2 regions of the Alkalibaculum bacchi genome follow, and region 2 is predicted to be linked to the other one. Evidence: riboswitches for the same ligand, from Rfam matches in the RefSeq annotation. Region 2 holds a riboswitch; the other holds the start of a gene.
What was found. Region 2 has a riboswitch for glycine ahead of DES36_RS01735 (ACT domain-containing protein). Riboswitches for the same ligand answer to the same signal wherever they lie in the genome.

Region 1 (16,652 bases), on a different contig from region 2:
CCTAATATTGTTTTTATTCTCAATTGTCCACAGGCAGCGTCTATATCTGTGCCATGTTCATGACGTATTTTACAATTAATATTGCTCTTTTTTAAGGTATCATAAAAAGACAATAGAGAAGAATGCTCACTTCTATTGTATTGGCTGCGTTCATCTACTGGATTATAAGGTATTAGATTCACGTAAATTTTATCTTTTATTTCGTTTAGCAATGAAGCCAATTCTAGAGCATCTTCTTTTTTATCATTTACTTCCTTTAGTAGGATATACTCAATAGTCACTCTGCGTTTTGTATTGCTAATATAATACTTGATCGAATCCATGAGCTTTTCTATTGAATATGTGGAGTTGATTTTCATAATTTTTGTTCTCATTTCATCATTAGGGGCGTGAAGAGATATGGCCAAGTTTACTGGCAAATTGATCTCTGCAAATTTACAGATTTTACTTGGAATGCCACTTGTAGAAACTGTAATACAGCGACCTGGAATAGCAAGACCTTTGTGGTCTAATATAATCTCTATAAAATTTATAATACTAGAAAAATTGTCAAAGGGCTCTCCTATACCCATGATTACTACATTGCTTACCATTTCATCTTGTTTCTTATTGTCTAGATAAAGCTGTACCCCCATAATCTGCTCTAGCATTTCACCACTAGAAAGATCTCGTTCTTTATTCAGTAAACCGCTTGCACAAAAACTACAACCCATATTACAACCTACTTGGGAAGTGACACAAACAGATATACCATACTCGTATTTCATCATAACCGTTTCAATTAAATGACCATCTTTTAATTGAAACAAAAATTTAATAGTTCCATCACTTGATTCCTGCTTTTCATATAAAGTTAAACATTGTATATAAAAATGTTCTTCGAGTAATTGCAAACACTCTTCTTTTAGATCTACCATATCCTTAAATTCAAAAACTCTCTTGCGATAAAGATAGTCCCAAATTTGAGATGCTCTGTATTTTGTATGACCTTTCTCTATGATCCAATAAGTTAATTCACTATATGTCAAATCGTATATATTTCTTTTATCCATCTTGTCCTCTTTCTTCGCTTATGAAAACTACTGTTGCTCTATCATAATATCATATTATCATAATATTATAAATATGACGCATATTGCCTCAGCTGATTCGCATATTATACAGGTTAAAAACCTAGCACAAAAATAATTAAAAGCTATCACCAATTTTAATGATTTAACGTACTATATATGGAAATTTAATATAATTAGGAGGTTGTAAAATGTCTTGCTTTTTTGATGAACTTGATTGTTCTACACTATTAATGTTCTTCTTATTGTTAATTGTATTATTTGATAACTGTGGTATTTGCGGAGATGATAATGAAACATTATTGTTCTTCTTCTTGTTGTTAGTAATCTTATTCACAAAATAACTAACACTAGAGAGAACATAAGAAAGCCATCTGTTACAGGTGGCTTTTCTAGTGTTTATAGCTTAACTTCTTTACAAAACCATCATAAGCAATTACAGTATTTTCAAAAACATCGTCAGCAAAACTTTTATAGATTTCTGCATTTTCTATGGCTGTGCTGAAATGTGTTAGAAGCAATTCTTTTACTTCTCCTGATTTTGCCAGTCCTGCTGCTTCTGAAAATGTCATATGTTTATTTTTTATTGCCTTTTTTAAATCAGCATCATCTCCATAAGTACCTTCACAAATAAATAATGTACTACCTTTAATAAAATCTGAAATTGCTTCAATAGGACGAGTGTCCGTTATATAGGAAATTTTTAATCCTTTTCTTTTATTCTCTAATACCATGTTTGGCTCATAAACTTTATTATCATAAGATACAGTCTGTCCCTTTTGTAGTGTTGACCAAAATTGTTTAGGTATATTAAGAGCTATGGCTTTTTCTGGGTTAAATTGAGCTTTTCTTATAATGTCAAATCTAAATCCCATGCAGGATGAAGAATGATCTAGTTCTAATATATTTAAAATGATTTCTGCTTCATTAACTATGGAATACTCTTCGACCACCAGTCTATGAGATGAATGAGTGATAGATAATGGATTTTTAGGATTTTCAATTATTATTAATTCAAAGGGTAGATATGCTATTGTACTAAGCAGCCCTTTCACTGCATCTCTAATTCCTATACACCCTATTATAGTTACAGGTAAAGTTCTGCCGCTATTTCCCATAGTTGATAATAAACCTGGTAAACCAAATATATGATCACCATGGAGATGAGTGATACATATTATATCGATATTCTTAAAACCTGTCTTGTTATTCCTCATAGCTACTTGAGTACCTTCACCACAGTCTAAAAGTATTTTTTTACCTTGGTAATGTATTAAGGTGGAAGATAAAAATCTATTTATCATAGGCATTCCTCCACCACATCCTAATATCTTCAATGTAATCATACGTTCACCTTCATCATTTTTTGTATTAATAAATTACTCAATACTCTTTTTTATTTCCCCATTTCATATTACTACTCATATCATATGATATGAGGTTAAATCGGAAAAATACTATGATAAATCAAAGCATAGACCCTAGCGTTCCAACTTCCTATCCCTTGCATATTTCTTTTGATCTGCTTTTTTAAATAAGTAATATTCACTTATTTAGTATGAATATAGAATCAGGACTTACTTTATATAGCAAGTCCTGGTTTTATTATTTATGCTTATTTTCTGCTTTTGCAATTTGTTTTTTATAGCTTTCAATTTCCTTATCAAACTCTGAAAATTGATCTGATACTTCATTGCTCCATAGATGCAACCCATCTTGATCAAATGTCATTTTTTTCTCAAGCTCAACGTCCTTAAGGTTTTCTTTTAGATCTAATAGTCTACGTTTTTCTGAATCTGAGTAATTGCTTTTCATATAATTGACCTCCATATAAAAATATTTTCTCGGTACTGTTCTTCTCTTAAATGAATTCAAAATAGGCAAATTTTATTTCTCAAAATATAAATTTCAAAATAAATTTATTCTTTACAAGTATTATTCTTTGCCTATTTAACCAAAGTAAACGATGTAAGTATAGGAAAACAAAACAATTATTGAATTTATCAAAAATTAAAATTAGCGTATTCGTATTTTGAGATTAGAATAATGAGGTGTAGATATGACATATAATACAAAGGACAGATTTTGTGAATATTCATAATTATATAGCTAAAACTAAGAATAGGTAGTTAGATTGTTGTATTCATAATTTGATAAAGGAGACAGATATATGGAAAAGTATACAATCAAACATTTGCAGAATCAAAATCGATTTATTATAACAAATGAAATGGGAATCGAAATTGGAAAATTAAAATACGATGTAAATAATACAGATAATTTTGTGATTTTATCTACTGTTATAACCCCCGACTACAGAGGACAATCTTTAGGTGAAAAATTAGTTCAAGAAGCTTTAGATTATGCAAAAGGAAATCACTTTTATGTGGAGTCGATATGTAGTTTTGCAGATAAATTTATTTAAGGGATGACCTCGTCATCCCTAGTTCTAAGTTTTACATTGTATGTTCTATGTAAAATCTCTAGGTCATGAATAATAATAGGTATGTTAGCTGTATTAAAATAAATACTTAATGGAAAAGTGTACTTTTATCATTAAAAAATGAGTAGTACAATACCTACTCATCTTCAGAAATCAGTTATTCTATTTTTTCTTTTGCTATTGCTAAAAATTCATTGGCCTTTTTTATGCATTCTACGGCTTCGCCAATAGCTTTACCTGTTTCTTCTTTCCCTATAGCTATTGCCTTTTGAGACCACTCGCTAAAATCTTTTGCATGATCTTCGTTGTGATCTACCCAATGACTTAGAAGTATTTTTAATTTCTTAAAATCAGCATCTACTGATTCGTGAGAATGAGTGTGATCATGTGAATGACCATGGCTGTGATCATGTGAGTGACTGTGTTCATGAGAATGAGTATGACCGTGCTCGTGTGAATGATCGTGATTGTGAACCATATTCTTTCCTCCTTCGTGTGATTTTACAGATATATTATATCATAAAATAATGCAGATTGCGCTCAATGCTTTTCCTATTATGGGCAAATACATGTCTCCAATACTTATATCTATTGTCATAAGATAGTAGAATTCTATCTAAATACCTAGTAAAGAATTTTTAATTATTCAAATCATTTATTTTAAGTATACTACATTAACTTGTTGAGGTTTTTTGTAAGAGGTGGTATAATTATCATCACATTTTGTATTACTGACAATTGAATTTCGGATGAAGATTATGGGAGAGAGATGTATCATCCGCCGAAGAAGTTACGCTTTCAGGCAAAAGGACCATAATTGGACGAACCTCTGGAGAGCCTCAATGTGAGCACCGAAGGAGCAAGCTGATTAAAAATTTAATCAGTGAAACTCTCAGGTAAAAGGACAGAGCTTAATCTTTTAAGTTATTGAATTTTGGGGCCAAATCACGTAGATTTGGTCCCTTTGTCTTTTAGAGGCCTTCTTTTACAATTCAATATTAAAAAGGAGGATAAAAATGGAAAATGCAACAAATGTATTGCAACAAATTAACTCTTTTGTATGGGGACCCCCTCTACTAATTTTATTAGTAGGTACTGGAATCTATCTGACCTTACGCTTGGGACTAATTCAGGTATTTAAACTGCCTTTAGCTTTGCGCTATCTGTTTTCCAAGGATCCTGATGACAAAGATGGACAAGGGGATGTGTCTAGCTTTGCAGCTTTATGTACTGCTCTCGCTGCCACAATAGGTACAGGTAATATCGTTGGAGTAGCTACTGCTATTAAAGTAGGTGGCCCTGGAGCACTATTTTGGATGTGGTTAGCTGGTTTCTTTGGCATGGCTACTAAGTATGCAGAGTGCTTATTATCTGTAAAGTATAGAGTCGTAGATGAAAACGGAGAAATGTCCGGTGGACCGATGTATTACATAGAGAGAGGCTTAGGTAATAAGTGGCTTGCAAAAGCATTTGCTTTTTTTGGCATAGGAGTTGCACTATTTGGTATCGGAACTTTTGCGCAGATTAATTCCATCACTGAAGCGGTTAATCTTACCTTTAATGTTCCTATATTAGCCACTGCAATAATCATCACCGTCCTCGTTGCACTGATTACTCTAGGGGGAATCAAAAGTATCTCTAAAGCAGCAGAGGTTATCGTACCTTTCATGACTGTATTTTACGTTGCTAGTTCAATACTGATTCTTGGTTTAAATATTGAAGCTCTTCCTTCAACAATTATTCTAGTTGTAAAAAGTGCCTTTACTCCTACAGCTGCAACAGGTGGATTTCTCGGTGCAAGTGTAATGCTTGCTATTCGAAGTGGAGTAGCACGAGGTGTTTTTTCCAATGAATCTGGACTCGGAAGCGCCCCCATTGCAACTGCTGCTGCAAAAACAAATTCTTGTGTAAAACAAGGGCTCATTTCTATGACAGGAACTTTTTTTGATACCATTATCGTATGTACCATGACAGGTTTAATCCTCATTATGACAGGGCAATGGCAAGGCGATTATGCAGGAGCTAGCATGACGAGTATGGCCTTTAAACAGGGTTTAGGTGGTTGGGGATCTTATATCGTCACCATCGGCCTAATCTTCTTTGCTTTTACGACGATATTAGGTTGGAACTACTATGGGGAAAGGTGTACAGAGTATTTATTTGGTGTAAAAGGGATTCAACCCTACCGATATATCTTTATTGTGTTAGTGTCTGTAGGGGCGTTTCTTAAATTAGATTTGATTTGGATTTTAGCAGATATCGTCAATGGACTAATGGCCTTACCAAATCTAATCGCTCTCATAGGTTTAAGACATGTTATAAATAATGAAACGAAGATTTACTTCCAGCAATCAAAAGAAAAAAGCAAAGCAAAGCTATCAAAAACAATATCTTCTGTAAATGAAATATAATTTATTATTTTAGGTAGGTGATTCGTCATCTACCTTTTTTAATAAGAATTAAAATGTAATAAACTCGTCTTATTCTTTATTTGATTGAACCTTGTATATGTACTTCTTGGTTCATTGATTGTAAACCAAGATTATTTTTTTGATTGACAATGGTTTTATAGTTTACTATAATGATATCATTCTATAAATAATACATATTTGAAAGGATCAATATGAAAAATCAAAAAACCACTACTCTTACTTTTATGGGTCTTATGACTGCAACGATGTGCATATTAGGGCCACTTTCTATGGCTATCCCCTTCTCCCCTGTACCCATTAGCTTTACAAATCTAGCCATATACTTTGCTGTAATCTTATTAGGATGTAAAAATAGTACCATTAGTACTTTAGTTTATCTATTAATGGGGCTCGTTGGTATACCTGTTTTTTCTGGTTTTACAGCCGGACCAGGAAAACTATTAGGTCCAACTGGGGGGTATCTCATTGGCTTTATTTTCATGGCTCTTATTGCAGGATACTTTGTAGACAGATTTAATGGAAAGATCTCTATGCAAATCCTTGGGCTAATTCTAGGCACTATGGCTACATATGCATTAGGCACCTTATGGTTAGCATATCAGGCAAATCTAACCTTTAAAGCTGCATTATTTGCTGGAGTAATCCCTTATGTTTTAGGCGATGGCATTAAATTAGGTATTGCTATTGCTTTAGGAAACCCAATAAAAGAGCGCCTGCATCGCATTAGTCGCTAGTCATTAGTCTTTAGTCACTAGCATTAGGGTATTCCTTTTGGGTCAAGATCTTTCGCTTCGCTCAAGATGACTTAAGCAGGAGCCAATGTTAAAAGTAGGATTTTCTATTGAATAAATATGTCATCAATTCACTAGGATTTCTCTTACCACTTCATCTAAGGTAGTTGCGGACGATACAATCAAGTTTCCATTACAGAGTAGCATCTTGTTTATTTTATCAAAATACAATATAATTTCTTATATAGAATTGATTTCAATACATTTTCTAATAAATAAACAAAAGGGGTACCTTTATAATGGAAATAAAACCAGTAGTAGCTATGGAGCAACTAAACACCATAGAAAAAGATTTAAAGCGATTTTTATTGTCCTATCGATTTGGACTTGAAGAGGTAATGACAAAAATCAATATTTTAAGACAAGATTTTCAATATATTCATGACTACAATCCTATTGAACATGTTAAATCTAGAGTAAAAAGCCCTGAGAGTATTTTGAAAAAAATAAACAGAAAAGATTTAGAGATTTCTAAAGCTTCTATAAAAGAGAATATTCGGGATATAGCAGGAATTCGCATTGTTTGTTCCTTTATATCAGATATTTATACAATAAGCGAAATGATTCAAAGCCAGAAAGATTTAAAGATTGTCGAGTGCAAAGACTATATAAAAAATCCTAAACCTAACGGATATCAGAGCCTTCACTTAATCTTGCAGATTCCCGTTTTTATGTCTGATGGAGTAGAAGAAGTTTATGTTGAAATTCAGATTCGCACCGTTGGAATGGATTTTTGGGCAAGTCTAGAACATAAAATCTTTTATAAGTACAATAAAGATATTCCCCAAAAGTTAATAGACGAACTTAGAGAAGCCGCCATTATTACAGCTCAACTAGAAAAAAGGATGGAAATTCTCAACAATGAAATTGAAAGAATTAAACAAATAAATAGTACGGACAATAAAAATAGATGATACTTCATTATAAGAAGTTCATCTATTTTTTTAATATATATTTTTTATTTGTTCAATCTATTGATTTCTTCCGTTATTGCCTCATATACTCCTAGGTATACACTGCCCGGTCCACCTTGTGTGATACAAGGAATAAAATAATGCTTTCCACATTCCTCTACAGCTTTTTGAACTTCAGCTGCAACGCCTTCTTTTGTCCAATCTTCTTTGTCAATCAAAGAGTTGTCTATATTCCCCATAAAAGAGATTTTTCCGCCATACTTTTTAATGAGTTCAGGGACATTATTATTTGAAATACACCCTTGCCAAATATCAATTCCCATTTCAATCATATGAGGTACTAAATTTGCTGCGTAGGAGTCGCTGTGATGTACAATCAGTTGTACTCCATTTGCTTTGTAGAAACCATAGATCTTTTTGTAAGCAGGAACGATAAATTCTTCAAACATATCTGGTGATAAGAATGAATTTTTAGAGCTGCCCCAATCATCATGATGGAAAATGCAATCAGGTTTGTAATATTTAACAATTTCTGCTGCATATCTCAATTCATATTCTGTGATGTAATCGATTAATGCATGCATTTCTTCAGGTTCTTCATAGAAGTTTAAAAGACAATCATCCATCCCCATTAAATGATGACACATTTCAAATACACCAGGTGCAACAAAAGCTGTAGCAAAAACTTCATTGCGGTCAATTGCTTCAACTGTTGGTAGGTATGGTTCCCATGCTTCTGGAGGAAGATCCGTCTTTGGAGCCTTGACAACATCTCTCCATTTTGTAATATCTTTGACTACTTTGTGTGCTTCATCGTGTACAGGAAAACCACCTGGATGACCTTCTGGCCATGCAAAAGTAATTCCCCAAGCATTTTTTTCAGGTTGTCCACCTGGCATAGGTGATTTCCCTTGAGCAGTAATAGGGTCACCCATAATCATACCGTAAATTGCATCTGTACACACAAAAGCTTCATATTGATTTACAATTCGATCAGGATTTCCTCCTGTGATCGTTTCCATAAGGTTTTGTCTTTTCGTTAACATATTTACCTCCTGATACTTATTATTTTTAAATTCAACATTAATTCATCCTTGATATTACCTGACCTGCATTGACTACACAACTAAAACAAAGTACTAGAACAGCTTTTCTAAATACATTGTTTTTTAGTTTCAAAGATGAATTTTATATAGTTATAATTATACGTTCTTTTTTTAATTTTGTCTATACTTAAATTTTACAATATCACCTCTTCATACTTTTTAAAAAAAGAGATATTTTATGTAGTGATACACATATACATTTTTATTGAAAATAAAAATGGTGATTGATTTTGCATAAAAATTATTTAAAGAAATCCAACATACAAAATCCAAAAGTGCCTTCGGCACTTTCGGCGATAGTCATTAATTCGTCCCTAGCATTAGGGTATTCCTTTTGGGTCAAAATCCATCGCTTGCGCTCACATGAATCGCATAGGAGCCAATGTCAAAAGTAGGACTTCTCTTTTACATAAAATAGGGAAGAACAAAGTTCTCCCCTATTTCGGATTTGAATGTGATCTATTTAAGCACTACAACAGACATGGCCTTAAATATGGCGTAAAATTCGTCTCCCTTTTTAATATCCATTTCGATCATAGATGCTTTTGTAATAAGTATACGAAGAGGTATTCCAATATTTAATAGAACTTTGACGCTTATGTCATCAACCTCTACGTCTTCTACAACACCTTTGTGCACATTTCTTGCGCTGCTTTTAAACGCTTCTTTACCTATGATAATATCCTCGGAGCGTATAGCTATTTTGACCTGACCTTCTAACTCAGTTGAAATAGAAATTTTCACTCCATTAGTAACAGCAAATTTTAAATTTCCTTCCGTAATAATTTCCCCGTCAAAAACATTTTCTGCTTTTCCAGTATTCATAAGGTATAGATCTAATTGGGTTTGAGATACGCGAATGCTCCTACCTATGTGATGAGCACTAATATCGCCTCTTTTTGTCATCTCATAAATTGTATATTTTGATAGCTTTAATTTATTGGCTAACTCCTCTGGAGTATATAATACTTCTTCTTGCATATGAAACCTCCTCGTTTCTTCTATCATAGATAATAATTGAGTCTACTCCTTTATTATACTACATTCTGATTAATTATCAATTGACATTTACAAGGGAGTGCACTATAATTTATTTTAAATGATTTAAATTTGTTTTAATTTGGTTTAGTTAGTTATACGAAATTATATCATAAGGAAAGAGGAGAAAACCAATGAAAAAATTCAGTATTATTTTAACACTTTTATTAGTTCTTACTTTATTCTTCGCTGGTTGTAATAGGACAGATACAGGTAACGATGCTAATAACGACATAAGCGAAAAACCAGTAGTAGAAGAATCAAATGAGAAAGGTGTTACCGTAAATATTTCAGCAGCAGCTAGTTTATCTGAAGCATTGACTGAAATTCAAACAGAATACGCTAAGGAAAACAATGACACTTTACAATTTAACTTTGCAGGTTCAGGATCCCTTCAAAAACAAATTCAAGAAGGTGCACCTTGTGATCTATTTGTTTCTGCATCTAAGGCACATATGGATGCATTAGAAGAAGCAGGCTTAATCGATACAGAGTCTCGGAAAGATATGCTTGGAAATACACTTACCCTTATTGCATCTGAAGAAAAGGCAGACGTAATCAAAGGAACAGATTCTTTGGCAAGCGCTCATGTAGAAAGTATTTCTATTGGAGAACCAGAAACAGTACCGGCCGGAAAATATGCACAACAAAGTTTTGAAAGCCTTGGGATTACAGATAAAATAAAAGACAAAATTGTCTTAGCAAAAGACGTAAAACAAGTTTTAGAATACGTAGAAACTGGTAATGTGGATTTTGGACTAGTATACAAATCAGATGCAATGTTACTTCAAACTGGTGAAATCGTTGCTGATATGCCAGCAGACAGCCATGATCCTATTGTATACCCGGTAGCATTAATTAAAGATGGAAAACAATTAGAAGCTGCAGCTGATTTCTATGAATTTTTACAAACAGATTACGCAAAAGGTGTATTTGAAAAATACGGTTTTGTAATATTATAGTCTGCGATATTCTATCATATAGTTATTTTACAATCATTACACATATACATAAGGAGCTTACATAACATGTTATCACCTATTATTCTTTCTTTAAAAATTGCATCCATTGCCACCGTTTTTTCCTTTGTATTGGGTATTTTTTTTGGCTATATCTTAAACAGAAAAAATATCCCTGGAAAAAACATTTGGGAGACTATACTCATACTTCCTATGATTTTACCGCCATCGGTAACAGGCTATCTTCTCTTAATTGCTTTTGGAAAAAGAGGAATAATAGGTGATTTTTTAATAGAACACTTTGGTATTCAAATTGTATTTACCTGGATCGGTGCAGTTATTTCAGCCTGTGTCGTTTCCCTTCCTCTTATGTACCAAAATGCAAAGTCTGCATTTATAAGCATTGATCCTATTTACGAAAAAGCAGCCGAAACCTTAGGCAGCAGCGAATGGAAAATCTTTAGGACAGTTACACTTCCTTTAGCTTGGCCAGGTATTATCAGCGGTGTGATTTTATCTTTTGCCCGAGCTATAGGCGAATTTGGTGCCACTCTTATGATTGCAGGAAATATACCTGGTAAGACCCAAACCATGCCAACAGCCATCTACTTTGCTGTAGAATCGGGAAATACAGATATAGCAAATTCTCTAGTACTAATCATGGTAGTATTTAGCTTTAGCGTAATCTTTGCATTAAATACGTGGTTAAAGAGAAAAAATTATATTGGAAAACAAGGGTGATGCACAAATGAATACCTATTTTAAAATCAAAAGCCAATTAGATCACTTTAGTGTGGATATAGAGTACGAATTCGAAAGTGGCGTCCTTGTCGTTCAAGGAGAGTCTGGTGCAGGGAAAACCACCCTTCTCAAATTTATCTCTGGACTGAAAAATCCAGAGGTCGGAAAAATCGCATTTGGCGAACAAATTGTATTTGATCACATAGACAAAATCAATATCCCTACAAGACACCGAAACATAGGCTATGTCTTTCAAAATTATGCATTATTTCCCAATATGACAGTAGCAGAAAATATTACATATGGTATTAAAAATATGATTGATTTTAAAGACAAAGCTAAAAGAGAAAAGTTGCTCTCTTACTGTGAATCCGTCATGAACACGTTCCATATTGATCACTTAAAGAAGAAATATCCTAGAAATATTTCTGGTGGAGAAAAACAGAGAGTAGCACTGTCTAGAGCCATTGTAACTAGACCTAAACTCTTACTACTAGATGAACCCTTTTCTGCTCTCGATGAAAAGACAAAAAAAATTGTGTACAAAGAATTTGAGCAATTTAAACAGAACTTTCATATTCCCACTATCTTGATTACCCATAGTTCTTTAGAATGTGAAATGTTTGCAGATCAAAAAATCGTCTTAGAAAATGGCAAGAGGGTTAATTAAAAAAAAGCGCCTGCAGCGCGTTAGTCGCTAGTCATTAGTCTTTAGTCATTAGCATTGCGGTATTCCTTTTGGGTCTAGATCTTTCGCTTACACTCAAGATGACTGGGTAGGAGTTAGAGTCAAAAGTAGGACTTTCCGAATTAAATATAAAAGGCTCTCTATTTATAAGTGAATTCTCATAAATAGAGGGCCTTTTCGTATTATTGATTATTTTCCACTTTGTATAACTGAACCTTCTCTATTATCAAGTCAGCAACCTTTTGTATCTCCCCTACATTGTTTATTTCTATATCACAATACCCTTTATATAGATGAATTCTTTCATTATATAATGAATATACTGCTTCTACTCCTTTTGATAGAAGAGGTCGCGTTCTTACATCAATATCACCCACAATATCATCTACAGGCCTGTTTATAAATACAATAACAGAATTCTTTTTAAGATTTGTGATGTTTTCTTTTCTTTTTACAATGCCCCCACCAGTTGCAATAATATGAGAATTCAATTCGCCCAATAAAATAGAATATTTGCTTTCCACATCTCTAAAGAAGGCTTCACTTATGTCAAACATCTCTTTTATGGTTTTTTCCTCATGGGATTCTATATAATCATCCATATCAATTACAGGTTTATTTAGCCTTTTAGCCATGATTTTACTTAAAGTGCTCTTTCCACAACCAGGCATGCCGATTAATACTATATTCTTGTTCATAGATATTCCTGCTTTAAAAACGCTAATATCTTTATTATTGTTTCATCTGATATCTCTACTTCATTCCATATTTCCTGTGATTTTATTGCTTGAGCAACTAACATATATAAACCATTTACACTTTTAAGACCAGCTTCTCTTGATTGCCTTATAAATACGGTCTCTGAAGGATTATAAATTAAATCTACAGCTTGTGAAAATCCCATTAAATACTTCTTATCTATAGGGGTAGCTTCTATATTAGGGAACATACCCACAGGGGTAGCGTTGATGATGGTTGAACAATTTTCAATTTTCTCAAACTCATCATAAGAAACGATTTCGTCCTCAGGAAATTTTTGTTTCGCAGTAGCCACATCTCTTGTAACAAATATTATTTGTTTGATTTCATTGTCTTTAAGGTACTCGGCAACTGCTTTTGATGCACCGCCAGTACCCAGTATTACAGCATTTTCTCCTGATATTTTTATATTTGCATTTTCTAGCATCATGCCAAATCCATAATAATCTGTATTGTAGCCTGTTGCCATTTTATCTCTACCTATGGCAACTACATTTATGGCTCCAATTTTTTCAGCTTCAGGGCTAAGTTTATCTAAATACTTGATAATGTCTGTCTTATAAGGTATGGTTACATTTATTCCATTATAGCCAAGAGCTTTTAATCCTGGAATTACATCTTTAAGATTTTCGTTATTAACCTGAAAAGTACCGTAATGACCGTTAATATTTATTTCTTCCATAATTTTGCTATTTATAATAGGAGAATATGTATGACCTAATTTTTCACCGATTAAACCAAATAATTTTTCCATTTCGTCCCCCTTATTCTCTTCTATGACCCCTTAAAACTCCATCTATATGTTTTTTATATACTCTTTTTGCATTTCTTTTGAGGCGTCCATTATTTGAATATATATTTTTTCTATGCTTTCAGCGTATTTTTCATTTTTTAAATAACCAATGCATTTTTCTATAACTTGTCTTTCCCTATCACTATCCAAAACGTCCATATTATCTTGAATTTTATATTTTGCCACATCTAATGCAATGGTAAGCCTTTTCTCAAGTAAAGACGTAATCTCTTTATCTATTTTATCTATTTCTTCTCTCGTCTTTGATAAATCTAATTTTTCCATACCTCACCTTCCCTTTCCAATATATTATCTAATAGAACCAGTGCTGCAGCTGCTTCGATAACAGGAAGAGCCCTTGGAACAATGCAAGGATCATGACGGCCTTCTATTTTAAGCTTAGTGTTTTTCATATCCAATATATTGACGGTATCTTGTTGTAGTGATATAGATGGCGTTGGTTTTATGGCTGTTCTAAAGACAATTGGCATGGAGTTTGATATACCTCCAAGGATGCCACCATTGCTATTTTGGGTACATATTATTTTCCCATTTTCTAAAGTGTATGGGTCATTTGTTTCCGAACCTTTGCACATTGCGATATCAAATCCTTCACCAAACTCTATCCCTTTTACTGCAGGAATGGAGAATACTATTTGGGCAATTTGACTTTCTAGAGAATGAAAAAACGGCTGACCTAACCCTGCTGGAACATTTATAATATATGTTTCAACGACTCCCCCTACAGAATCCCCACTGTTTTTCGCATATATAATCTCGTCTTCCATGGCATTGGAAATATCCTCTGAAAGCGTTGGAAATGCCATCTCTTTTAACTTTTTCAGCAATGTTTCATTTATATTAGAGTAATCGATTCTCACATCACTTGTTTTATGAATGCTCTTAATGCGACTTCCAATGACAATATTTTTTTCTTGAAGCATTTGCATAGCTATTGCTCCAGCAAACATAAGAGGGGCTGTAATCCTCCCTGAAAAGTGTCCCCCTCCTCTGTAATCGTTAAAGCCAAGATATTTTACTTTTGCAGGGTAATCGCTATGGGAAGGTCTTAAAGTATCTTTTAGTATAGAATAATCTTTTGATCTTATATTATTATTATAAATAACTCCGCAAAGTGGAGCTCCTGTTGTTTTTCCTTCGAATATACCGCTTAATATTTTGACTTCATCATCTTCTTTTCGCGGCGTTGCAAGGGAGCTGTTTCCAGGAGCACGCCTTGCCATCTGCTGTCTTATATAATTCATATCTAGCTCTATTCCAGCTGGAAGGGAGTCTATAACGATGCCAATCCCCTCCCCGTGGGATTCACCAAACAAACTCAGTTTAATTCTATTCCCCCATGTGGAGCCCACAAATCTTCCCTCCTAACTTTACGTAATCCTCCCAAAACCCTGGATAGGATTTTTTTACGGATGCATATTCTTCTAATTCTATAGGATAGATGCATTTTGTAGCTGCTATTGCTAATGCCATTGCAATTCTATGATCATTCCAGCTACTTACTATTGCACCTCCCTTTAGTGTTTCTTTCCCCTTAATCACAAGCCCATCTTCTAATTCTTTGACAGTTGCACCAATTTTGTTCATTTCCGTTGAAATGGCCTTTAATCGATCGGATTCTTTTATTCGAAGTCTCTGCCCATTTATTATTTTTGTCGTAACATTTGGCTTCAGTGCTCCAAGAACTGTCATTATAGGTACAAGATCAGGTATTTGGGATACGTCTATTACTATTTCCTTTTCTAAGGAACCTTCTTTACTTTCTTTTGACTTTTTATCTACACTGTCGTATCTTTCTATAATAGATAGAATTTCTTTGTCTCCTTGAAGGGAGTTTTCATATAGTCCCATACATTCGATGCTATTTCCTATACTTTTTCCTACGAGAAAAAAGGCTCCTTGGGAATAGTCGCTTTCTACACGGTAGTCTAGTGGAGTATATTTTAATCCACCTTTTACTATAAATCTCTTATAGCCTTCATTTTCAATTTTCATACCATACTTTTTCATCATATCTATGGTCAAGTCGATATATCCTATGGATTCCGTATTATCTACTATATTGATGATTGAATCTTCTTCTTGCAAAGAAAGTGCAAACAAAAGCCCTGATACAAACTGAGAACTTACACTTCCAGATATATTGTACTGACCTGCCTTTAGTTTTCCTTTAACTATAAGTGGCAAAACACCTTTTGTAGTCGTATATTCAATATTTTGTTCCTGAAATATTTTATAATAAACATCTAGTGGCCTTTCTCCTAATCTCCTTGTTCCTATAAATGTGGACTCATCACTCAGCATCATAGCTATAGGAATAATAAATCTTAATGTGGAACCTGATTCTTTACAGTCAATAACTGCTTTTGAAACTTTATTTTTTTCTTTTTTTATGTTTACTTTATACGTTTTATTATCGTTTTCGACGATCTCGATATTTGCTCCAAGTTGTCTCATGGCTTCTATAGTCATTAATATATCCTCTGAAAGGATAAGATTATCTATTATACTCTCTCCATCAGCTAAGCAAGCACATATAATTGCCCTATGACTCAAACTTTTTGATGGAGGTACAACTACTGATCCATTTAATCTCGTTGGTAATATAGTAATTTTATCCACGCTTCACCTCAAAAAAATGCACTTATATTTTTTTCTGGTACTTTTTTAATAAAACAATCCCCAATTTCCTTTAATAAAATTAAATTTATATTATCTTTAATATTCTTTTTATCTAATTTTATCGTTTTTCTTATATACTCATCGTCAACATTTTTTACGATATGTTCCATATTGAAATTCATTAGGATGTCCTTTATCCTTTGTGCTGTTCCTTGCTTTGTATATCCTAATTCCTCACTTTTCTCTGTTATATAATACATGCCTACACCTACAGC
Region 2 (16,652 bases):
TTTTCGGATAAGATGAGTCAGATTATCTATTGGACTATGGGGTCTTTTAATGGAAAGAGTTGGGAGCAAGTTTTGATTATTATCCCTTATGTAGTTATAGGCTTTATTATTCTTTATAGCTTACATAGTCAGATGGACATTATGCTCATAGGTGAGGATAGTGCTTCTCAGTTAGGCGTAAATACAGACCAACTAAAGCTTATCGCATTAGTAGTTACTGCGTTGATGACAGCTGCTACGGTTAGTATCACAGGGATTATCGGATTTGTTGGATTGATTATACCTCACGTAGTTCGAATTTTTGTCGGTCCAAAGCATAAAAAATTGTACCCCTATTCATTTTTGCTAGGTGGTATTTTTCTAATATTATGTGATACGGCAGCAAGAAGTCTTATGACTCAAGAAATACCTGTAGGTGTTATTACAGCTATTTTTGGTGGTCCGTTCTTTATATATCTTCTTAGACAGAGAAAACGTGGAGGCATATAGTATGAATAGAGAAGTATTGAAAATACAGAACTTAGAAGTAGCCTATGGGGAGAAAAAGATCATAAATGGGTTGGATTTTTCTGTCTATAAAGGTGAATTTGTAGGAATTATTGGACCTAATGGTACAGGCAAATCCACTTTAGTCAAAGCTATTACAGATATTATTCCAAAGAGCAGTGGTTCTATTCGCATATTAGATCATGAGAGTACAAGCATATCAAAAAAAGAACTAGCAAAACTTGTAGCAGTAGTACCTCAAGAGTTTAATATTGAATACGAGTTTACAAATTTAGATATCGTCATGATGGGCAGAAATCCTCATATAGATCGAAAACATAAGAAAACTTCAAAGGATTTTGAAATTGTACAAGAAGCTATGGAAATGACCAACACATGGCGTTTTAAGGATGCATTGTTTAACGAGTTAAGCGGTGGTGAGCGTCAAAGAGTAGTCGTGGCTAGAGCAATCGCTCAACAAGCGAATCTAATACTACTAGACGAGCCTACTTCTCATTTAGATGTCCATCATCAATTAGAAATCATGGAATTGATTCATAAACTTAAAGAGAGTAGAGGGGTTACTGTAGTAGCTATTCTTCATGATATTAATTTAGCAGCTCGATTTAGCGATCGGCTAATACTTCTTAACAAAGGAAAAGTTTTAGCAGAAGGAAGTCCTGATGAAGTTATCCATGAAAAATATTTATCTCAACTGTACAAAATGGAAATGATTATTCGAGAAAATAAGATTATCGGCAAAAGAGAAATTGTGCCTCTTCGAGTTATCAAAGAAAAGGTGGATAAACAAGATACAAGAGTACACATACTTTGTGGTGGAGGCTCAGGAGAAGAAATTTTAGAAAGATTTAATTCTCTCGGAATGATCTTATCTGCAGGCATACTTAATAAAGGGGATAGCGACTGGGAGATGTGCAGAATATTAAATATTCCTGTAGTAGACGCCCCACCTTTTTCTGCAATGACGAAAGAACAAGGACAATTAAATTTAGAAATGCTACATCAGGCCGATTATGTTCTCGTCAGCAATATGCCTTATGGAAACGGTAATCTAATTAACTTAGAAATTTTAAAAGATGTAGATAAACCTATTTATTTTATAGAGAAAAATGGGCAGTATGATTATACAGAGGGTAAGGCAACAAAAATTATAGATGAACTAAAGAAAAAGAATAATTTTTATGTTATAGACCATTATGAAAAATTCTTAAGTAATTTTAATTTGGAGAGTAAAAGATGAAAAAAAAGAATATTATGTTTCAAGGCACGGGTTCATCAGTAGGAAAGAGCATTTTAACAGCTGGCGTATGTAGAGTACTGAAAGATATGGGCTATCATGTAGCACCTTTTAAATCTCAGAATATGGCTCTTAATTCCTTTATAACAAAAGATGGAAAAGAAATGGGCAGAGCTCAAGTAGTACAGGCAGAAGCAGCAAGAATTGAGCCTATGGTAGAAATGAATCCAATTCTATTAAAACCATCTTCAGATGTTGGGTCCCAAGTAATCGTCATGGGAGAGGTATATCAAAATATGACGGCAACAGAATATCATAAGAATAAGCCCAAGTTTAAGAATATCATCAAAGAGGCTTATGATAAATTAGCAGAAGAATATGATGCTATTGTAATTGAAGGTGCAGGAAGTACAGCTGAAATCAATTTACGAGAAAACGATTTAGTCAATATGGGAATGGCAGAAATGGTAGATTCTCCAGTTGTTCTCATTGGAGATATTGATCGAGGTGGTGTTTTTGCCTCTATATATGGCACATATATGCTGCTAGAAAAAGAAGAACAAGCGAGAATGAAAGGCTTTGTTATTAACAAATTTAGAGGAGATGTAAAACTTCTAGAGCCTGGAATCAAGATGTTAGAGGATAAAATAAATATCCCTTGTCTTGGGGTTATTCCTTATTTTACACTACATATTGATGATGAGGATAGCGTTTCCCTTAGATTATCTTATCAGGCGAAAAAAGATATCGTAGTAGGAGTTCTCCGATTGCCCCATATTTCAAACTTTACAGATTTTACGCCTTTTGAAATGGATGAAGATGTAGAAGTCAAGTATATAAAATCTGCATTGGATTTTAAAGACATTGATTTACTGATCATACCGGGCAGTAAAAATACCATTGAAGATATGGTTTATTTAAATAATACAGGCATGACGAAAAAGATTTTAGAGCATCATAAAAAAAGTAAACCGATTATTGGAATATGTGGTGGTTATCAAATTCTAGGAAGTGGAATCATAGATGAAGGTAATAATGAATCCTCCGTCCTCAAGACAAATGGTCTTGGCTTATTAAATACAAGCACCATAATTTCTAATAAAAAAAGAACAGTGCAAGTAGAAGGAACCATTGATATCTCTTTTATGGGAGAAAAACTAAAAGCAGATGTAAAAGGCTATGAAATTCACATGGGTGTTACGAAGTTTAACGAAAGCCATCAACATTTTGTACATTTGCAAGAAGGTCACATGGATGGGGCGATTAACCAAGAAGAAAATGTACTAGGAACTTATTTGCACGGTATTTTCGATAACGATAAATTCAGAAAATTTCTCTTAGACAATATCCGTAGACAAAAGGGAATCGAAACAAAAGACCAAACACTATCCTTCGAAGAATTCAAAGAAACCCAATACGTAGAATTAGGAAAGATTATAAAAGAGCATTTGGATGTTGAGAAGATTTTGGAGATTATGAGTGAGTTTTGAGTAATACTTGATTGAGTTATAATTATATAGGTTTGAATCAGTTGAAGGCTAAAATTTTTTAGTTGAACGGGAAGATCTTTAATGAATAATGAAAATTGAACATTGAACAGTACAAATATGCGACTCCTGTTGCCTTTTGAATTGTTCATTATTCATCGTTCATTGTTCACTATTCATTGCGACATAAGTCGCATATTTGCGAAAGGAGCACATATATGGGACGTATTACATTTATTACTGGAGGTGCTCGTAGCGGTAAGAGCACTTATGCAGAAAGAATCGCTAAAGAGAGCAATAAACAAATTGCCTATATTGCAACTTCTATACCTTTTGACGATGGTATGAAGAGCCGAATAAAAAAACATAGGGCCCAAAGACCAAAAGAATGGGCTACTATTGAAAAATATCGCAATTTCAATGAGGTCGTTGAGCTACAAGATTATCAAGAAGCAGATATACTATTAGTAGATTGTGTTACAGTTATGATCAACAATCTCATGTTTTACTCTGGCTTAGATTTTGATACATGTGAAGTAGAAGAAGTAGATGTATTAGAAAAAGAAATCATTGAAGAGGTAAAAAAACTCTTGGATTTATCTCATGAGAAAGACATGATCATCGTAACAAATGAATTGGGCATGGGTTTAGTACCTGCTTACAAAATGGGTAGTTACTATAGAGATATAGTTGGAAGAATCAATCAGTATATTGCATCTAGGGCCGATGATGTATATTTTATCGTCAGTGGACTACAGATGAAGATTAAATAAGGTGATGATCTTGTGAGAAAATTCTTTATAGCCTTAAGTTTTTATACTAGGCTACCAATACAAATTAAATCGGAAGTTAGTGAAGAAGATTTTTATTCCTCTATGAAGTTTCTACCTGTAGTAGGTCTGGTAATAGGTCTTGTTTTATATGCTTTATGGTATCTATTAAAAGACGTAGAAGGGCAAGTTAGCGCCTTTCTGCTGGTATTTTTGTACATATGGCTTACTGGCGGGCTTCATATTGATGGATTTATGGATACATTAGACGGAGTACTCAGTAACCGGAGTAGGGAAGAAACTTTAGAAATTATGAAGGATAGTCGGGTGGGAGCATTTGGTGCAATTGGACTATTGCTTTTAGTATTAGGCTATTTTATTTCTTATCAATTTGTGGACGGATATGCTATTATCATTGCCCCCATAATTGGAAGGACAGGAGCCCTTTTTTCTGCATCTTTTAGTGAGTCTGCAAGAAAAGGCAATAGCTTAGGTAAAGGATTTATGGAGCGAATGGGTAGGAAGGAGAGAGTTTTTGGTCTTATTTTCTCGACAATAATCATCTTATTATTTGATTTCTTTTATCTTATTCCATTTGCCCTGTGTATGCTCATGAGTGCTTATTTTATAAAGTACTTTAAGAATAAATTAGGCGGAATGACAGGGGATACCGTAGGCATGATGATCGAGTTAAATCAAATTGTCTTTCTTTTTGTATCTTATCTCACATGGTATTTCGTCGGTTAATAAGTGGTAAGGAGGAATTGTAATGGAATTTATCTTAGTTCGCCACGTAGAAACTACTGGAAATTACGAAAATAAATTTGTAGGTATTACAGAAGTAGAGTATACAGAAAGAGGAAAAGAACAATTTGTTCAACTAACGGATGCTTTAAAAGAATATAAAGTGGATCAGATTTATTCAAGTCCTATTTCTCGGGCATTAAAGATAGCAAAAAAAGTTGGAGAAGATACTTTAACAGATGTAAAAGTAATTAGTGAACTGTCGGAGATGAACTTTGGAATATTTGAAGGTTATCATTTCCAGGACATTCTTAAGGAGTATAAGGAACATTGGGACGATTGGCAAAAAGACTACTTAAATTATCACATCCCAAAAGGAGATAGCCTTCAATCCTTTCACAATAAAGTAATCTCTTTTATCGATACCATAAAAGAAGAAGAAGGTTCATGTATGATTGTATGTCACGGAGGTACGGTACAAAGCATCATGACTCATCTTTTAGACTTACAGGTTCTTGACCGCTGGCATTTTCACGTACCCCTAGCAGGAATTGTAGAGATTTCTTATACAGAGGGTTATGGCATGCTAAAGACTTTGACAAGTGCGGCAAAATAAAAAGAGCGCGAAATTTCGCGCTCTTTTTATTTTGCCAGCGATCAGCCACCAGCCACCAGCTACTAATAGTAGCCGTAAAGTCCTTTAAGAGAAAAGTCTTACACTTAGAATTAGCTACTATTAAGTTGTTTTTATCTACAGGGGGGGTGAAGTTTTGACCCATGAGACTTGACCCTAGAGGACTGGTGACTGGTGCTAGTGACTAATCGCTGATTTTTGTAACACTTAACCACATAAATTTATATATTAATATTAAGTTGTTACAGGAGGTACATATATGAATTATGAGATGATTGACTGTATTGACGCAGGGACACCCTATTGTCCTTGTCATTTGGCGGAAACCAATGAATGTATCCTTTGTTCACAATTACAAGGAAAAGAATTTTGTGATTGCAAGAATTGGAAGGGGACTTGTATTTATCAGGAACTCATTTGGAATAACAATGAGTCTAAAGCGGAGCGAGAAACGTATAAAGGTGTAATTGTTCAGAAAAGGGAAATAGAAAAGGGCTTAGTAGAATTTGTGATTGAAACAAATCACCAATTGTGCAAACAACTGTGTTCTCCTGGTAGCTATGCGTTCTTAAGGACACCAGAAACTACAGAATACTTTGATGTTCCTATATCCATCGTAGAGAGTGATATTCAAAAGAATAGGCTTCTTATGATTATTGAGATTGAGGGAATTAAGACAAAAAAAATTTATGAGAAAGAAGAAGGAGATACATTACTAGTAAAGGGTCCATTTTGGAATGGGGTTTTAGGTTTAAAGAATGTAGGAACTTGTAAAAACAAAAATGTCCTTTTAGTAGCTCGGGCTATTGGATTGGCTCCAATGATTCCAGTACTCAAAAAACTCTACAGACAAAACAATAATATATCCCTCGTAATAGACAAGGGAAAATACGAAGATGTATTTATCAAAGATTTTTTGCGTAAATATCCTTGTAATGTATTAGAGATAGAAACTCTTTATAAAGGTGATTTAACCCAGGGTTTTGGGGAAAAACTAGAAGATTTTATTGGAAATCATAAGGTAGGGCATATTCATATTTCTGGGCCAGATATATTGATTCTACAGATATTAAAAAATATTAATGGGAGAACGAAAACATCTTGCTGTAATAATGCAAAAATGTGCTGCGGTCAAGGGGTCTGTGGAGCGTGCACCACAAGATTCGAAGGACACGTAGTAAAAAGATTATGCAAATTACAAACAGACCCAGAATATATTTTTGAAGGGAGAAGAAATATATGAAAGTTGTAATAATAGGTGGTGGATGGTCTGGCTTGGCAGCTGCAATAACGGCAAAAAAAGCAGGTGCAGATGTAGAAATTTATGAAAAGACAGATTTAGTCCTAGGTTTAGGTAATATTGGCGGTATTATGAGAAATAACGGAAGGTATACCGCAGCAGAAGAATTGATTGCATTAGGTGCAGGAGATTTGATCTCTATAACAGATAAAGCTACAAGACATAAAAACATCGATTTTCCAGGTCACGAACACGCTTGGTTATATGATATAAATATTATAGAGCCTATGGTAAAAAAATATGTGGAAAACATGGGCATCAAAATTTTCCTTAAAACTAGAGTTATTGATGTAAAAAAAGAAGAAGATCATATCGTAGGAATTGTCTTATACGATGGAAGTTTTGTCTCTGGAGATGTATTTATAGAAACTACAGGCTCTACTGGACCTATGGGCAATTGTCTTAGGTATGGAAATGGCTGTTCTATGTGTGTTCTCAGGTGCCCTGCATTTGGCCCTAGAGTAAGTATTAGTTCAAGAGCTGGAGTCCCTGATTTACAAGGGGAAAGAGAAGAAGATATTTATGGCGCTTTTAGCGGATCTTGTAAGCTTGGAAAAGAAACTTTATCACCAGAAATTATAAGACAATTAGATGAGACAGGAGTGGTTGTTCTAAAGGTTCCACCAGAAGATATAAACTTGGATAAATTGAACCAAAAGGTATGTCAGCAATACGCATTAAAAGAATTTGCTGAAAACGTGGTTTTATTAGATACAGGTCATGCTAAACTGATGACTTCCTATTATCCTCTTGAAAAACTTCGAAAAATTAAAGGCTTAGAAAAAGCACAGTATATGGATCCATATGCAGGCGGAAAAGGAAACTCTATCCGTTATCTTTCTGTAGCGCCCAGAGAAAATAATATGAAAGTAGCTGGATTAAATAATCTTTTCTGTGCAGGTGAAAAATCAGGTTTGTTTGTCGGTCACACGGAAGCCATATGTACAGGATCTCTTGCAGGTCACAATGCAGTCAGATGGCATCTTGGAATGCCTCTTCTTATCTTACCAAGAAGCATAGCAATTGGAGATTTACTAGCTTATGAAAGTGAAATGACGAACACTGTTGAAGGAAAAAGAAAGAGATATACATTTGCAGGTGCGGGTTATTTTAATAGAATGAAGGAATTAGGCTTATATAGCATTAATAGTGAAGAGATTAGCAGTAGAGTGAAGAAATCAAATTTAGAAAATATTTTTGCTCAAAGATTAGTGTAGCATAAGATATTATTTTATAGAATTATCACTATAGCGAACACCATGTGCATAAAACATTTATTAAATATTATAATAAAAATAGTAAGGTCGCCTTTGGGTACCTTATTGTTTTTATTTTTTTGAATATTTTATATATAAACTTTATAATGATATAAATAAGATCTAAGTTTTAAGTTCTAAGTTGTATATAAAACCATCTAAACAAATACTTTAACTTAGAATTTACTACTTAAAACTAAATTAGGGGGTATTGCTATGGTAGATATAACGGATATATTAGAAAATGCAACTGTCGACCTATTATTTCGTTTTAAAGAAGAGTCACCAAATCTAATAAGTTTAAATCGTAATAATTTTTCAGATATTATAAAGGCAGCAGATCGTCAAGGACAATTAAAGGATACGGAAATCGATATGTATCTACGAATGCTTTCAGATGAAGATTTTATATCTCTTATTGCGCCAGCAATTGAAAAAGGACAATTCCAATGGATAAAAGAAGAGAATTACAGTTTATTAGTTGAGGATTATACACCTTCTAAGAAAAAAGATTATTTATTTATAAATGAAAAATATTTGACTAGGTTATTAATTAAAACATATATAAGGTACGAATGGGTTTTAAAAGCAATGGCTATAGATTATGCAAAATACCTTGATGGAGATTTGATGGAAACCTATAAAGAGTATTTTGAAAATAATAATCGAGTAATCGAGTTGATTCTATTAGAGGGCTATTACGACGAGAGCGCAAATCACTGGAAAATAGATTTGGAACACAATATTTTAATCTATTCCTTTGGCAAAAAGGAAGTGATTTGGACAAAGGGAGAAGCAGAAAATCGATTTGAAGAGTTGATTTAGTAGAGCGCGGAAAGCTGACAGCGGAACTTTGTAGGTGATATAGAATTCAAAATGCAAAATGCAGGATTAACTTTACACTTCATTGCAGCCCTTTGCTTGTCATTCTGAGGATCGTAGCGACGAAAAATCTGTAGAAACTAGCTTGTCGCCACTTAGAATCAAAAGGGCTCAAAATTGGAAAAAGTCATTAGCTGTATTTTTGACCCATAAGGTATGACCCAAAACACTGATCGCTACCAGCTGGTTGCTGGTGGCTTATTTTTCAGCTTTCTGCTTTCAGCCCATTCAAAAAAGATTCGCAACGAGATGAAACGCTAAAAAAATTAGTTCGCATACTTTATACAGTGGAGGTATTATTATGAGGATGTATGATATTATTCTGAAGAAACGAGAAGGGGGAGAGCTTTCAACGGAAGAAATCAATTATTTTGTAAAAGAGTACACCAAGGGAACCATACCCGACTATCAAGCATCTGCTCTATTAATGGCTATATTTTTAAAAAAGATGTCCCGTAGAGAAACAGTTGATTTGACTAAAGCGATGATGAACTCAGGAGATGTTTTGGATTTATCTCAAATAGAAGGGGTAGTTGTGGACAAACATAGTACAGGAGGAGTAGGGGACAAAACTACTTTGATTTTAGCACCATTAATCGCTTCTTGTGGTATACCCATGGCTAAGATGGCAGGTAGAGGACTAGGCCATACAGGAGGCACAATTGACAAATTAGAGTCTATAGAAGGATTTAATACTCAAATGTCAGAAGAAGATTTCATCCAACAAGTAAATAAAATAGGCGTAGCCATATCAGGTCAAACAGGTGATTTAGCACCAGCAGATAAGAAAATATATGCATTAAGGGATGTAACAGCAACTGTAGATAATCTATCCCTTATTGCTAGTAGTGTAATGAGTAAAAAATTAGCCTCAGGAGCACAGGGAATTCTCTTAGATGTTAAGATGGGGAATGGCGCTTTTATGAAGTCAGAAGAAGATGCTGTAGAATTAGGAAAGATAATGATCGATATTGGCACAAATATGAGCAAGGACGTAGTAGCAATCATATCTGATATGGAACAGCCTTTAGGTAGGACTGTGGGAAATGCCATAGAAGTCAAAGAGGCTATTGAAGTCCTACAAGGTGGAGGTCCAGAGGATCTAGTAGAATTGTGTCTTGTATTAGGCTCAGAACTTCTACTATTAGCAGGACTTAATGTAACACGTGAAGAAGCTAGAAATCTTATTAAAGAGAAAATCAAGAGCAGAGAAGCTTTTAGAAAGTTCGTAGAGCTTGTTAAAGCACAAGGGGGAAAAGAAGAACAAGTACTTCATCCTGAAACATTGCCTAAGGGAAAATACGAAATAAAGTTTATTTCAGATAATACTCAGTACATCGCTCATATAGAAGCAGAAAAAGTTGGCTCATGTGCTTTACTATTGGGCGCTGGGAGAGAAAATAAAGAAAGCAAAATCGATTTAGGTGTTGGGATTTACTTAAACAAAAAAGTTGGCGAACAAGTAAACAAAGGTGAAGCTATTGCTACAATTTACGCCAATGATGAAGAAAGAGGAAAACAAACAATAGAAAAACTAAAAACATGTTATCAGTACTCTGATACACCAATAGAAGAAAGAAAGCTTATTTATGGCATATACGATAAAAGTAATGTAAAGTAAAGGTCTAAGATTATTGTAAGCAACTAAAGGGGAAACGTACGTACTCGAAGTAAAGCTACCAGCGTCCAGGGACCATCCGCCAGTACTAAGGCAGTAGTGTTCTTATGTAGTCATCGTGAGCGCAAGCGAAGGATCTTAGACCTTAGAGCTTGACCTTAGTAAGATTTATCTATTGTAAAATATTATTTTGATTTAGAAAGTTGATGGTCAAAACTTAAAATTATTCAGCTACCAATGGTAGCTAAAATACTAAAAGCTGAACGCTGATTGCAAATTATATTTGCTTTTACTTAGAACATAGAACTTAAAACGTAGAACGAAAGCGCGAAGCGCTTTCTAAGAAAGGTGTATTCGCAATGAAAATAACAGAACTAAAGCCACAAAAGAATGGAACATTTTATAATCTCTTTGTTGATGGAGAATTTTTGTGTTCTGTAAATGATGAACTCATCTTTTTACATCACTTGTCTGTAGGAAAGGAAATAGATAAAAAAGAACTTATAGAAATTCAAAAACAGGCAAATTTAAAAAAATCTTATAATTTAGCAATAAAATATTTGGGTTTTCGAATGAGAACAGAACAAGAGGTAGAAAATTATCTTTTAGGCAAAGATTTTGATGAAAATACAATTCAAATAACTCTAGACAAACTAAAGGATTACAAGTTTGTCAACGATGCTCAATACATTAAAACATATATAAAAGGTAAAATTAATGAAGGACAATCTAAGAACAAAATTAAGTATTATCTCATAAAAAAGGGTTTAGAAGAAGAATCAGTTATTGCACAATTGCAATCATGCTATCCACACGATTTAGAGATATATCACTTAGAAAAACAAATGGAAAAAGCTACTGATAAATACAATCAACTGCCTTATCGGGACAAGGTGGCAAAAATCAGCCAATATTTTCTACAAAAAGGCTATCAATCAGAAGATATAAGGACAGTAAGTAACAAGATTATTTCCCGGGAAACAGAATTCGACCAAGTATTTATGGATCGACTCGAAAAATTGGGGAACAAGTACATAGAAAAGTACAAAAGAAAGAATCTAAGTGACCGAGAAGTTCGACAAAAAACCATGGAAGCTTTGTATCGCAAAGGATATGATGTAGATGTGATTAAAAAATACCTTAGTTCTGTAGATTTATATGATTAATAATATGCAGAAAGTGGAAGGCCGAAAGCGGAAAAAACCGTGCTATCAGCGGTCCAGTAATCAGCCATCAGATTTGAGCATTCCTTTTGGGTCAAACAATGGTGCTTTCGGCACTTAAAGAAAGGTCCGCGAAGCGGACCTAAGATAACTACTTAAAGAGGATTAAAAGCTAAAATGAATATTGAAAAATGAACACTGAACATTGAGCAGTACAAATATGTCACTTTTGGGTAAATCTCTCATGTGCATTTCATTGTTCATTATTCATTATTAATTATTCATTGCGACGTAAGTCGCATATTTGACCACCTGACCACCTTGTTTAATTCTTAAAACTATGAATCGGAGCAGGTATTCTGCCACCCCTATTGATAAAGTCTTCTGAACTAAATTTATGAACAGCCATAATAGGTGCATAGCCTAAAAGTCCACCGAATTCCACTGTGTCTCCAACGGTTTTACCGTGTACAGGAACGAGGCGAACTGCTGTTGTCTTGTGGTTAATCATACCAATTGCTGCTTCATCCGCAATAATAGCGGAAATTGTCGATTCCGGAGTGTCTCCAGGGATTGCAATCATATCTAATCCTACAGAACATACACTTGTCATGGCCTCTAATTTGTCAAAAGTTAATGCTCCATTTAAAACAGCTTGAATCATTCCTTCGTCTTCGCTGACTGGAATGAATGCTCCACTTAGTCCGCCAACAGAAGAAGAGGCCATAATTCCACCTTTTTTCACTGCATCATTAAGCATTGCAAGGCATGCAGTTGTGCCATGGGTGCCACAAGCTTCTAAACCTATCTCTTCTAAAATTCTTGCAACACTGTCTCCAATTTCTGGAGTTGGAGCTAAGGACAAGTCTAATATGCCAAAGGGAACTCCAAGTCTAGAAGAAACTTCTTTTCCAACGATTTGACCTGCCCTAGTAATTTTAAAGGCAGTCTTTTTTATATTCTCAGCTACGATATCTAGTGGAGCACCTTTATCTTTTTCTAATGCAGATTTTACTACACCTGGTCCACTGACGCCCACATTGATGACGACCTCTGGTTCTCCTACACCATGATAAGCTCCAGCCATAAAAGGATTGTCGTCTACAGCATTAGAAAATACGACGAGCTTTGCACAACCAATAGAATCTCGATCTTTTGTGAAATAGGCAGTGTCCTTTATGATTTTACCCATAAGCTTTACTGCGTCCATATTGATACCCGCTTTTGAACTAGCTAAATTAACAGAGGAGCAGACTCTCTCTGTTTCACTTAGAGCTTCAGGTATAGAATGAATGAGAATTTCATCGCCTTTTGCAAAGCCCTTTTGAACTAATGCGGAAAATCCACCAATAAAATTTACACCTACTTCTTCAGCAGCCTTGTCCAAGGTTTTGGCAAAAGCAGTGTAATTTTTGTCATCACTAGCAGCTGCGATAAGAGCTATTGGTGTAACAGAGATTCTTTTGTTAATAATTGGAATACCAAACTCTGTTTCAATTTCATTGCCAACTTTAACGAGGTTTTTAGCATAATTCGTTATTTTGTCGTAAATCTTTTGTCTAGCGCGCTCACCACTAGAATCGATACAATCTAACAAAGAAATCCCCATGGTAGTCGTTCGTATATCTAAATTTTCTTCTTCTATCATTCGAAGTGTTTCAAAAATATTACTGTAAAAGCTCACTAAATTACCCTCCTTAAATATTATGCATGGACTTGAATAAGTCTTCTAGCTGTACTTTTATAGACAATCCAATTTCTTCTCCTAATGCCTCTAAAGAATCCTTTAATTCTTTAAAATCACAATCCATATTTGAAAGATTGACCATCATCATCATAGTAAAATAATTCTGCATAACCGTTTGGCTAATATCCTCTACATTGACCTTTTTCTCTGCTAGTACCTTTGTAACATTGTAAATAATTCCTACCTTATCTTTCCCGATAACTGTAATAACACCTTTCATATGAAAGCACCTCCATGAATTTTCGCTAGTTGACGTCTACTAGCTTTCTGTATTTCTCATAAGTTAGAAACTTAGTGATAACTTGTTAATATGCTGAAAGCTGAATGCTGAAAGCGGAACTCTGACCGCGATGGGCTAATAAATATGAGATACTTTCCGCTTTCAGCCAAAAAGAAAATGAGACCGAAGTCTCAAAGAAAAAGTAAATTTAAATTTTAAGTTAAAATATACTTTTGTCTCTGTCCTTTTACCTGAGAGTTTTAACCATAATATGGCTTTATCCCCTTCGGTGCTTTTAGAAGTCTCTCCAGAGTCCTGTCCATTAACGAAAGTTACCCGTTAATTTCACCCAGCTAGTATGTAGTTATTTGTAGAATAATGAATTATATTTATAACTATAGCATTGGACGAAGAAAATGTAAATTCATTTTCTGAATTTGTAAACCCTATCGTGGAAAGCAGATAAATCAGCCATCAGCAACCAGCCGTCAGCGTTCAGTTTTTTGGGTCATACCTCACGCGTCAAAAGGACAGCTACAAGTTATCAGTACTGTGATAACAGTTACGTTGCAACGGTGAGGCACCGTTCCCAACTTTATCTCGTCTGAAGGCCAGTATACTTTCATAGCCAACTAATTACTTTTTCCAATTTTACAACATACCAACATTTCAACTTAAAAGTTCTGCTTTCCGCTTTCAGCATTCCGCTGATTAAGGTTTTCTCATCCAACCGTCCAACCATTTCACTTTATGTCTTTTAAGGTTTTGATTTTTGTTTTTTGGTTTTGCTTACCACCTGACCACCTCATACCACCTTATCACTTGACCAAAGAAATTCCTTTATATATAATATACCAATAGTATTTTCTAGGAGGAATTACAATGATTTGGACGGAAATAAAGATAAAGTCTACTCCAGAGTCAGAAGAAGCAATATCTAATATTCTTTATGAAGCTGGTGCAGATGGAGTAGTAATAGAGTCACCAAACAATTTATCTATATTAAAGAACAAAGAAGTACTATGGGATTATATAGATGATGATTTAATAAACATGGATCCAGAGGTTTCTATAATTAAAGGGTATATAAATGAAACGGAAAATGTAAAGGAAGCAATTGCTCAGATTAAAAAAAGGATTGATCAATTGCCTTCTTTTGGTTTGAATACGGGAAATGTAGAAACTACAATTACAGAAGTGGATCAAGATGATTGGGAAAATTCGTGGAAACAATATTACAAACCTACTTTAATAGGACAACATTTTATCATAAAACCAAGTTGGGAGCCCTATATATCGCAGGAAGGTGATCTGATTATAGAAATGGATCCTGGTATGGCCTTTGGATCAGGTTTACATGAGACAACTCAACTTTGTATCATCAATTTAGAAAAACACGTAAAAGAAGGAGATATAGTCTTTGATATAGGCTGTGGATCAGGAATATTATCTTTGGCTGCAGCAAATCTCAATTGCAAAAAGGTAATAGGAGTAGACGTAGATTCTCTAGCAGTACAGGTAGCTAAGGAAAATGCAATTCACAATCGTTTAGATAAAATTATCGATGTTCGTCAAGGTGATCTTCTAGACGTAGTAGATGAAAAAGCAGATGTAATAGTAGCCAATATTCTAGCGGAAGTCATTGTAAAATTAGCAGATCAAATAAAGCCTTGTTTAAAGGAAAATGGAATCTTCATTTCTTCAGGTATCATACTAAGTAAAGTAGAATTAGTAGTAGATAGTCTTCTAAGTAATGGTTTTGAAATAATTGAAGTTCAACGAATGGGAGAATGGGCGGCAATAATGGCTCAATATAAGGGATAAAATGCATCGTTTTTTTATAGAAGATCATCAAATTGTAGACGAGCAAGTATATATTAGTGGTGAAAATCATGAACATATGACCAAGTCTTTGCGCGTGAAAATAGGCGAAAAGGTAGAGCTGAGCAATGGAAAGGGTTTAGAATATATAGCCACAGTACAAGAAATAGACAAAAATCAAGTCTTATTAGAAATCATAGAAAAAACTACAAATTCTTCTGAAATGCCAGTTAAAATAACCTTATACCAAGGTCTTCCTAAAGCTACAAAAATGGATTTAATTGTACAGAAGACAGTTGAATTAGGTGTGACAAATATTGTGCCAGTGATTATGGAGCGGACGATTGTAGAAATGGATAAAAAGGCTAATAAGAAAATCGAACGATGGCAAAAAATTTCAGAAGAGGCAGCAAAGCAGTCTAAGAGAGGCATTATTCCCATAATAAAGCCTGTTGTAAAGCTAAAAAATATAGATAAAGAATTTGAAAAAAATGATTTGAATCTTATAGCTTATGAAAATGAAGATGATAGCAATTTAAAAAAAATTTTAGAGGCACATAATAAAGTACAGAAAATAGGCGTATTAATCGGACCAGAAGGCGGCATATCCGAAAAAGAAGCTCAGTATTTAAAAGAACTTAAAGCAAAATCCATTTCCTTAGGGAAAAGAATACTTCGAACGGAAACAGCCGGCATGGCTGCACTTTCTATGCTAGTTTATCATTTTGAATTATAAGGTGGTTAGGTGGTCAGGTGGTCAGCAAAAACTTAAAAACTAAAGATTCTTCGGCTAAAGCCTCAGAATGACAAAGAAGGAGCTAGAGCTAAGAGAATAAGCTAGAGCCAAGAGAATGAGCATTGGCAATTAAAGTCTCACAGCACCAGCCCTACCTAATACCCTAGTCATTCTGAGCAAAGCGAAGAATCTTTCAAAACAGCCACCACTGGTGGCTAAATTTCAGCTTTCCGCTTTCAGCATTCCACGCATTTAAGAGAAAAGGAGAATTTATATAGATGAAAACCGCCGCTTTTCATACATTAGGTTGTAAAGTAAATACCTATGATACTGAATCGATGATGGAATTATTTGAAAAAGCAGGTTATGAAATAGTGAGTTTTGAGGAACAAGCAGATGTTTATATCATTAACACTTGTACAGTAACAAATGTAGGTGATAGAAAGTCTCGTCAGATGATACGAAAGGCAAAGAGAGTAAGTCCTCAAGCTATAGTAGCTGTAACAGGTTGTTATGCTCAAACATCTCCT

Region 1: linked by a shared signal. The riboswitch ahead of DES36_RS07285 (alanine/glycine:cation symporter family protein) and the one ahead of DES36_RS01735 (ACT domain-containing protein) in region 2 are both predicted to bind glycine.

Annotation. Positions count from the first base shown of each region.
Region 1 is NZ_QNRX01000008.1:19,109-35,760, reverse strand. Features, by position in the region: gene rlmN (dual-specificity RNA methyltransferase RlmN) at 1-1,052, opposite strand, end outside; gene DES36_RS14790 (hypothetical protein) at 1,262-1,414, shown strand; gene DES36_RS07305 (ribonuclease Z) at 1,463-2,416, opposite strand; gene DES36_RS07300 (hypothetical protein) at 2,676-2,885, opposite strand; gene DES36_RS07295 (GNAT family N-acetyltransferase) at 3,241-3,495, shown strand; gene DES36_RS07290 (DUF8180 domain-containing protein) at 3,671-3,991, opposite strand; glycine riboswitch at 4,263-4,337, shown strand; glycine riboswitch at 4,341-4,423, shown strand; gene DES36_RS07285 (alanine/glycine:cation symporter family protein) at 4,530-5,924, shown strand; gene DES36_RS07280 (biotin transporter BioY) at 6,137-6,679, shown strand; gene DES36_RS07275 (GTP pyrophosphokinase) at 6,976-7,650, shown strand; gene DES36_RS07270 (uroporphyrinogen decarboxylase family protein) at 7,695-8,696, opposite strand; gene DES36_RS07265 (helix-turn-helix domain-containing protein) at 9,216-9,737, opposite strand; gene modA (molybdate ABC transporter substrate-binding protein) at 9,929-10,756, shown strand; gene modB (molybdate ABC transporter permease subunit) at 10,823-11,494, shown strand; gene DES36_RS07250 (ATP-binding cassette domain-containing protein) at 11,478-12,164, shown strand; gene DES36_RS07245 (shikimate kinase) at 12,365-12,880, opposite strand; gene aroE (shikimate dehydrogenase) at 12,877-13,695, opposite strand; gene DES36_RS07235 (chorismate mutase) at 13,738-14,019, opposite strand; gene aroC (chorismate synthase) at 14,007-15,107, opposite strand; gene aroA (3-phosphoshikimate 1-carboxyvinyltransferase) at 15,085-16,377, opposite strand; gene aroB (3-dehydroquinate synthase) at 16,386-16,652, opposite strand, start outside.
Region 2 is NZ_QNRX01000002.1:55,151-71,802, reverse strand. Features, by position in the region: gene DES36_RS01795 (FecCD family ABC transporter permease) at 1-489, shown strand, start outside; gene DES36_RS01790 (ABC transporter ATP-binding protein) at 491-1,747, shown strand; gene DES36_RS01785 (cobyric acid synthase) at 1,744-3,234, shown strand; gene cobU (bifunctional adenosylcobinamide kinase/adenosylcobinamide-phosphate guanylyltransferase) at 3,450-4,004, shown strand; gene cobS (adenosylcobinamide-GDP ribazoletransferase) at 4,017-4,748, shown strand; gene DES36_RS01770 (histidine phosphatase family protein) at 4,771-5,361, shown strand; gene DES36_RS01765 (sulfide/dihydroorotate dehydrogenase-like FAD/NAD-binding protein) at 5,639-6,622, shown strand; gene DES36_RS01760 (FAD-dependent oxidoreductase) at 6,619-7,896, shown strand; gene DES36_RS01755 (hypothetical protein) at 8,152-8,760, shown strand; gene DES36_RS01750 (pyrimidine-nucleoside phosphorylase) at 9,119-10,438, shown strand; gene DES36_RS01745 (regulatory protein RecX) at 10,795-11,601, shown strand; gene DES36_RS01740 (PFL family protein) at 11,924-13,282, opposite strand; gene DES36_RS01735 (ACT domain-containing protein) at 13,296-13,565, opposite strand; glycine riboswitch at 13,795-13,886, opposite strand; gene prmA (50S ribosomal protein L11 methyltransferase) at 14,448-15,389, shown strand; gene DES36_RS01725 (16S rRNA (uracil(1498)-N(3))-methyltransferase) at 15,391-16,122, shown strand; gene mtaB (tRNA (N(6)-L-threonylcarbamoyladenosine(37)-C(2))-methylthiotransferase MtaB) at 16,401-16,652, shown strand, end outside.